DNA from 2 places in the Serratia sp. YWN4 genome. Region 1 is predicted to be linked to the other one. Evidence: predicted binding sites of a transcription regulator. Region 1 holds the regulator's gene; the other holds the start of a gene.
What was found. The regulator Fur, encoded in region 1, represses iron uptake genes when iron is present. The targets are predictions, from matches to a motif close to ATAATAATGAGAACNACTATCAA.

Region 1 (4,178 bases):
GCTATAGCTTGGGTCCTGCGGGGATATAATTTTGCCGCCCAGTTCAACGTGCAAACAAGCACTTGGCTGGAGGTAAATTTGGCTTAGGGTTTATTGGCCCGAATGGTGTTAACTGAACCGTCTGGAAGTGTGAAAACGCTTTCTGATGCAAACTCCCTTGCAGTAGTCCGCAACAATGGCAAAAGAACAAACGGATCGCACGACGCTGGATCTGTTCGCAGATGAACGCCGTCCGGGGCGACCGAAAACCAACCCGCTTTCCCGTGATGAACAGCTTAGAATCAATAAGCGTAATCAGCTACGGCGTGACAAAGTGCGTGGATTACGGCGTGTGGAGCTGAAAATCAACGCAGACGCCGTGGATGCTCTGAACAAACTGGCGGATCAGCGCGATATCAGTCGCAGCGAATTGATTGAGCAAATGCTGCTGGCAAAACTGGCGGAAGAACAGCCAGAATCATGATCTCTTCAGCCGCACGCGCGGCGCGGCGTTAAGGATGACGCCGGATCAACACCGCTGGTACTGATCCCCCCGCATCGCATAAATGCGATAAAACCCCAGAGCACATTTCTGGCATGATGGTTATTTACCGGTAAGAGAGAGTCACCACGTTGAACTCTTGCCTTGATCTTACGTAAGACGATACCCAAAGGCTCGACGTTGCAGGTAAGCAACCCACGAACACCAAAGGTATATCCACTGAATTAAAAAGGTTATCTGCAATATGGCTCATGTAGGCATTTTCTTTGGCAGCGATACTGGCAATACCGAAAACATTGCCAAGATGATCCAGAAAAATCTTCAGCAAAAATATGGCAAAGACGTGGCTGAAATTCACGACATTGCCAAAAGCAGTAAAGAAGATCTGGAAGCTTTCGACATCCTGCTGCTCGGCATCCCCACCTGGTATTACGGTGAAGCCCAGTGTGACTGGGATGACTTCTTCCCAACGCTGGAAGATATTGACTTCAACGGCAAGCTGGTGGCGCTGTTTGGTTGTGGTGACCAAGAAGACTATGCAGAATATTTCTGCGATGCGATGGGTACCATCCGTGACATCATCGAACCGCGTGGTGCTGCGATCATCGGCCACTGGCCAACCAAAAGCTACCACTTCGAAGCCTCTAAAGGCTTGGCAGACGACCATCACTTCGTCGGCTTGGCTATCGACGAAGATCGTCAGCCTGAACTGACCAACGAACGCGTAGATGCCTGGGTTAAACAAATCAGCGAAGAGCTGAGCCTGGCCGACATCGTCGGCTAAGCCCCCCTCCAGATATTGTACAAAAGCCCTGCAAAGCGCATAGTGTCGGCTACAGGGCTGCTATCGGTATCACGGATTAGAGTAATAGAAGCTACAAGTCTGTAACTTCCCGCACTATCAGGGTAAACTGCGGCATCGGTTTATCCCATCCATCAAGACGTTGCATATACCCTTATGCAATAGTGCAGATATACCTTTGTTAACAACCGACGGTTTCTATTTAGAGCAAGCGGTTCTATAATGAGACGCAATTAATTCTTTTTGTGCCGACCAATGCCATAGGCGAAAACGCCCCAACTTGATTAGCACAGTAACAGGACTGAATCCGCATGACTGACAACAATAACGCATTGAAGAAGGCCGGCTTAAAAGTCACGCTTCCGCGACTCAAAATTCTGGAAGTCTTGCAGGATCCGGCATGCCATCACGTCAGTGCGGAAGATCTGTACAAAAAACTGATAGATATGGGTGAGGAAATCGGCTTGGCAACGGTTTATCGCGTACTGAATCAATTTGATGATGCGGGCATTGTGACTCGTCACAATTTCGAAGGCGGTAAATCCGTGTTCGAACTGACCCAGCAGCATCATCACGATCACCTGATTTGCCTGGACTGTGGCAAAGTGATCGAGTTCAGCGACGAACCTATCGAAGTGCGTCAGCGTGATATCGCCAAACAGCACGGTATTAAGCTCACCAATCACAGCCTGTACCTGTACGGCCATTGTGAAGTAGGTGATTGCCGCGAAAACGATACGCTGCATGACAAGCGATAACTCTGGCCTGCCAGAATCGAGAAACCGCCTTAATGGCGGTTTTTTTGTGCCTGCGATTTACAGACAAAAAAATCCCCGGACAGGCCGGGGAAAATGATAATTCCAAATATTGCACTCTCTTGCAGCACTTCTTTCTGACACGGACTACACCTACAGCCCATCCGCCGACACGCAGATGGGCTGAGTTTTGGCTTAGGCTTTTACCGGCTCGGCACGGCTGAAACGTTTGCCATCCGGGCTGACCGCACGGATTTGAACATCACCCGCAACGGCCGGGCGAGCACGATCGTCATAGCGCTGCCACTGTTTGCCGCCATCGGTAGAATATTCAATAGCCAAACCAGGCAAGGAGATATTAGCCTCCAGCTTGCCATCAACAACGCGTGCTCCCGGCACTGGCAGACGGTAGCTCACGCCACCTTTATCCAGCTTGGCCAACTCACGTTGCCCGATCAGGTTGGCAAAGTGCAGCCAGTCCTTTTCCAGCGTCTTGGTATCGACATGATGGGTTTCGCCACCTTTGTATTCACGACCGGCTTGATAATCCTGCTCCCAGCTCGCACGGTGCCAGGCACGTTCCGCAACAGACAGAGCACGTGGATAAATCATGTATTCCATTTGCTGGTCGGTACGCACAACTTCACTCCACAGCTGAGCTGAGAGGCCATAAGCACCCGGCCATGATTTGTCACTCTTGGCGGTGAAATGGTTGCCATCGCGGTCAACCGAGGTTTCAGCGTTTTGCGGCAGGTTGTTTGGTGCGAAGCTGAAGATCTTCTGCTCATCGCTGAAACGGGTGCCCCAGTAGTAACCATGCTCTTCCGGGGTCACTTCATAGGGGAAGTCCATATAGACGTAATCCGGGTTGGAGATCACCACCTGATAGCCCTTGTTCGCCCAGTCGTTGGCTGAGTCGAAGCCGCCCCAGAACAGGGTATCCCAGAAGTTCACCGTAACATTCTTAGTCGCGAAGGCTTTCGAGTCTTTGGCATCTTTCAGGCCATCCTGCCACGCCTGCATGCTGTCAATGCCGTGCGCTTTCACCAGTTGGCTGACTTCAAGCCCGAAGTAGCTCGGCAAGTGTTCCATATCTTCCACTTTGCCGTCTTTGATGATCGCCTGACAAACCTCAGACTTGGCCCATGGCTTGTCTTCTTTGCTCAGATCAAGAATGCCCTTGCCCGCTTCCGGCTTCTTCACATCGGTATAACCGGCACCCAAGCGGATGTTCTTCGCTTCATCCCCACCAAAATGCCAGGTTTGCAGTGGTTGACCGGCTTCTTTGTGCATCTGGGCGACTTCACCAATCACTTTATCAACAAAGTTTTTGGATGAATCCAGGCACGGGTTCAGGTAGCTCTGACGGTTAAAATACTGCACCGAGGTGGTATTGGACGTATCGGTCGGATCCACCAGGCGGAACTCATTCGCCTCTTTCTCTTTACCTTCAGCCAGCAGTTTCTTGTAGCGCGCTTCCATGGAAACGATCGCAGCGCGGGCATGCGCAGGCATGTCAATCTCTGGGATCACTTCAATCTGGCGTGCCTGAGCATATTTAACGATGTCGATATAGTCCTGACGGGAGAAGAAACCACCGTGCGGCTCTGGGCCTGAACCGTATTGCGGCAGCAGACAGGTGGTTTCGCTCAGGTCATGGCAACGCTGGCCACCCACCTCGGTCAGTTCCGGCAGGCCTGGGATCTCAATACGCCAGCCTTCATCATCCGTCAGGTGGAAGTGGAATTTATTCAGCTTATAGGCCGCCATCTGATCCAACAGACGCAGCACCGCATCTTTATGGTGGAAGTTACGCGCCACATCCAGGAAGATGCCGCGGTATTGGAAACGCGGTGCATCTTTGGCATCCAGCGTGGCAATCTTCTTGCTGCCGTCAGACGGGATCAGCGACAGAATGGATTGCAGGCCATAGAACACCCCGGCCTGATCGAAGCCGGTGATCGCAGCCCCTTTCTCACCAATCTTCAGTTGGTAAGCGCCTGGAACCGCCAGATCGCCTTTAAATGCGCCCGGTTGAATATCGGTTTTGATTGGATAACCACCAGCATGGTTTGCCACGCCCAGCAGTTCAAAACGCTTGGCTGCCGCATCTGCCGCTGGTTTGGTCAACGCGCTTAGA
Region 2 (4,178 bases), 2.2 Mb from region 1:
AAAACTGAAGCCATCGACCACCAGATGGTGATAACGCTGATACCAAAAGAAGCGATCGTCGGACAATTGCAGCAAAATATGACGATACAGCGGTTTGCCGCTGCTCAGCCGCAGTTCAGAAGCCAGATCGATCTGCATCAGCGCCTTGGCCGCCGCATCGGCATCCGCCGCTTCGCGCAAGTCCAGCCATTCGGCAGGAGCGATCGGCAGCGTGCTGTCGTACCACTGCATCGGCACGCCATCGCGTTCGGCAAAGCGCAGCCGCAAGGTATCGGCTTCCGCCAAACCCTGTGCGATCGCCCGTAGCAGGCAACCTTGATCCAGTTGGCCGTTCAACTCGATGTAATGGGCCACCGCATAGGCATTGCCATACGGTGAAATGTGATCGGCAACCCAGATCCCGGGCTGCGCGGCGACCAACGGCAGTTCAACAATCACCTGCTGCTCGCTGGGTAAAATAGAGGTTTCTGACACAGTTCTGACTCCTGTTATCGTTCATCACGCCTTACGCTGTGATGCGGGCCGCATATCCTGCCAATGTTGTTCCAACCAGTTAACGCATTGCCCACGGGTATCCGGGCCAAAAACGCTGGCCCAACCCGCCGGGATTGCACTGAAATCCGGCCACAGGCTGTATTGCTGTTGGTCGTTGCACAAAATACGGCAACGCTGATTGTCATCATCGAACGGGTTCAGGATTTCCATAACGATCTCCTTAGGCGTGAAGGGGGTTGGCAAACGCGGCAGTTTGCAAGGCGGCGGGTGTCGCCCAGTGCGCCTGTAAACCATCCAGCAGGCCACCACGCCAGCACAGCGCATCATGCCCGCCCTCGACCACCCGGTATTGCACCCGGTGCCCAGCAGCGCGCAGCAGATCGGCCATGCGATCGCTCACCTGATGGATCAGCTTTTCATGCACTCCGGCCTCCATAAACACCTGCAATTTACCGTGTGCGCCCAACCATTGCGCTTCCAGTTGGCGCATCAGCCAGCAGGCGTCGTCAGGCAGCGTTGGCAACTGCAACATATCGCGGCGCGGCCACCAGAAAGAGCCGGATTGGCTGATCACCGCGCCAAAACGTTCGGGCCAACGCAACCCTGCATAGAGCGACGACAGGCCGCCAAAGCTTTGCCCGGCAACTATCGTGCTGGCGGCTTCCGTGCTGTGCGGTGCCCAACTGGCCAACTGCGGCAGCAGTTCTTCTTGTACCGCCAGCCAGAATTCATCGTTGCAGGTCAGTTCCTGTGCGCGGTGTTTTTGGTCAATCACATCAATCAGCAGGTATACCGCTTCCGGCAGTTTGCCTGCGTGGGTCAATTGCATCAGCGGATCCCAAACCGGCATCTGCTGCGCCCAGAATTGGCCGTCCAGCAAAATGGCCAGTGGCCGGTTAGCAGGCTGGCTTTCACCGGTGGAATAGATCCAGACGTGGCGCTCCGTTCCTAACCGCTGGCTGTGCCAGGTATGCCGTTGCAGTTTGGCTGGGGGGGCTGGCGTGCAGCGCCCGCTGGCAACGGCGTAGCGATCAGAATCGCGCCAGGCTGGCTGAAGCGGTGCCTGTGGCATATGCAGACCAGAGAGAAAATGCCCATCGGCATCGGGCCAGGCGCGATAAGGGTTAAGCAGATCCTGTGTGGCATTGGCAAACACCTGCTGCCACCAGTGGCGAACGCTATGCATGTTGGCATGGGCATCACTGCTGTGAAGCGGGAGCGGACGATCGTCCATACAGGGAATAAAGCAATAGCTGCCGCGCCAGTTGGCATTCAGTTCCCGTTGCCAGTACCAGACGTCTGATCCACTGAGCCGTTGCAGGCTCTGTGGTGGCGCTGGCTGATGATGATCGGTGAGGCAATTGATATTCAGCCAGACGCGCCGGTAGGCCGAGGTAAACTCACAGCCTTGAGGATCGCGCCAAAGAAACGTCACTTTCCAGCGCCCATTGCCCTGCGGCTCTACCAGCGGTGTTCCGCGCCGGGCAATCTCCAGCCACCAACCGTGGCTCCCTGCATGCTTGCTCGCTAATAACCTACTGCTTTCTGGCTGTTGTTCAGTTTTCAAAACACCCACTCACTGTGTAGCTGGCATAGCCTGCCATGCCAAAACAAACGGTAAAGTGAATACTATTGATAATTATTTTCATTTGCAATAGTGTGTAAAGGTTCGTAAGCCGAGCAGGCATTCTTCAACAGGGACGGATGCCAAACCATTGAGCGGAAACCCACTGCTGGGTTCCGTTGTGACTTTTACCAACACCATAAAACTACAACCAACCCTTCAGCCACGCTGCAAAAAGGGTAGCCAGGTAGGAACCTCAACATGAATCGCAAGTTATCACGTTACTCTTTAGCCACACTCATCGGGTTAGGTTTAGGCACGTCTGCATTTGCCGCTGCGGTGAATGCACAGCCGGAAGAAAACCAAGCAGAAAGCGCTGCGGAAGACACCATGGTGGTCACCGCGGCCAAACAAAACCTTCAGGCTCCCGGCGTCTCCACCATCACCGCCGAAGAGATTAAAAGACGCCCTCCGGCCCGTGACATCAGTGAACTGATCCGCACCATGCCGGGGGTCAACCTGACCGGTAACTCCACCAGCGGCCAGCGCGGCAACAACCGCCAGATCGATATCCGTGGAATGGGGCCGGAAAACACGCTGATCCTGATCGACGGTATGCCGGTCAGCAGCCGCAACTCGGTGCGCCAAGGCTGGCGTGGCGAGCGTGACACCCGTGGCGATACCGCCTGGGTGCCACCGGAGATGATCGAACGTATTGAGGTGCTGCGCGGCCCGGCAGCCGCCCGCTATGGCAACGGCGCGGCGGGTGGCGTGGTCAATATCATCACCAAACAAGCCAGCAAGGATCTGCACGGCACGCTGAGCGGTTATTTCAACCTGCCGCAGCACAAGCAAGAAGGTGCCACTAAGCGTACCAACTTCAGCCTCTCTGGCCCGCTGAGCGATCAACTGAGCTTCCGGCTGTTTGGTGGTTACAGCAAAACCCAGGCCGATGCCTGGGATCTCAACCAAGGGCACCAGTCCGAACGTACCGGCAGCTATGCCGATACCCTGCCCGCTGGCCGTGAAGGGGTGATCGACAAAAACATCGATGCCCTGCTGCACTGGGAATTCGCGCACCTGCAATCGCTGGAATTCCAATACGCTTATGGCCGCCAGGGCAACCTGTACGCCAGAGATACCCAGAACACCAATAGCAACGCGCTGGTCCAGAGCAATTACGGCAAAGAAACCAACCGTATTTACCGCACCACCTATGCACTCAATTATCGCGGCGCGTGGGACAGCGGGGTCAGCACCACCAACTACCTGCAATTTGAGCGCACCCGCAATACCCGCTTGGCCGAAGGGTTGGCTGGTGGCACCGAAGGGATCTTCTCCAGCGACAGCTTCAACACCACCCGTCTGGACGATTTCCTGGCGCACAGCGAAATCAGCATTCCGTTCGACATGGGGGTACCGCAAACCGCTACTCTGGGAACCGAATGGAACCAGCAGCGGATGAAAGATCCCTCCTCTACCAGCCAATCGCTGACAGAAGGCGGCAGTATTCCTGGGGTGGATAGCACTAACCGCGATCCTTACTCTTCAGCCAAAATCTTCTCGCTGTTTGCCGAAAACAATGCCGAAGTTACCGACAGCACCATGCTGACGCCGGGTTTGCGCTTCGATCATCATTCCGAAGCCGGTGATAACTGGAGCCCATCGCTCAACCTGTCACAGGAACTGGGCGATAACTTTACCCTGAAAATGGGCATCGCCCGCGCCTACAAAGCCCCTAACCTGTTCCAGAACAACGGCAACTACATTCTGTACAGCCGTGGCCAGGGCTGTGCGGCCAGCGCCGGAGCCTGTTATCTGATCGGTAATGACGATCTGAAGGCGGAAAACAGCGTTAACAAAGAGGTCGGGCTGGAATTCCACCATGAGGGTTGGCTGGCCGGTGTGACCTATTTCCGTAACGACTACCGCAACAAGATCGAAGCAGGTTATACCCCATCCGGCACCACCATCAACGGTAAAACCGATATTTACCGCTGGGAGAACGTACCAAAAGCGGTGATCCAGGGCTTGGAAGGTACGCTGAATGTACCGGTCAGCGATACCCTGGCCTGGAATAACAACGCGACCTATATGATTGAGAACAAGAATAAAACTA

Region 2: a site for Fur is predicted at 2,122-2,144, ahead of fes (enterochelin esterase). Genes of this name have one in related genera too.

Annotation. Positions count from the first base shown of each region.
Region 1 covers NZ_CM147696.1:1,529,907-1,534,084, reverse strand. Annotated here, with positions in the region: gene ybfE (LexA regulated protein) at 176-463, shown strand; gene fldA (flavodoxin FldA) at 726-1,265, shown strand; gene fur (ferric iron uptake transcriptional regulator) at 1,595-2,041, shown strand; gene ACX9GT_RS07170 (family 20 glycosylhydrolase) at 2,234-4,178, opposite strand, start outside.
Region 2 covers NZ_CM147696.1:3,713,101-3,717,278, forward strand. Annotated here, with positions in the region: gene ACX9GT_RS17465 (amino acid adenylation domain-containing protein) at 1-474, opposite strand, end outside; gene ACX9GT_RS17470 (MbtH family protein) at 499-705, opposite strand; gene fes (enterochelin esterase) at 716-2,062, opposite strand; gene ACX9GT_RS17480 (TonB-dependent siderophore receptor) at 2,321-4,178, shown strand, end outside.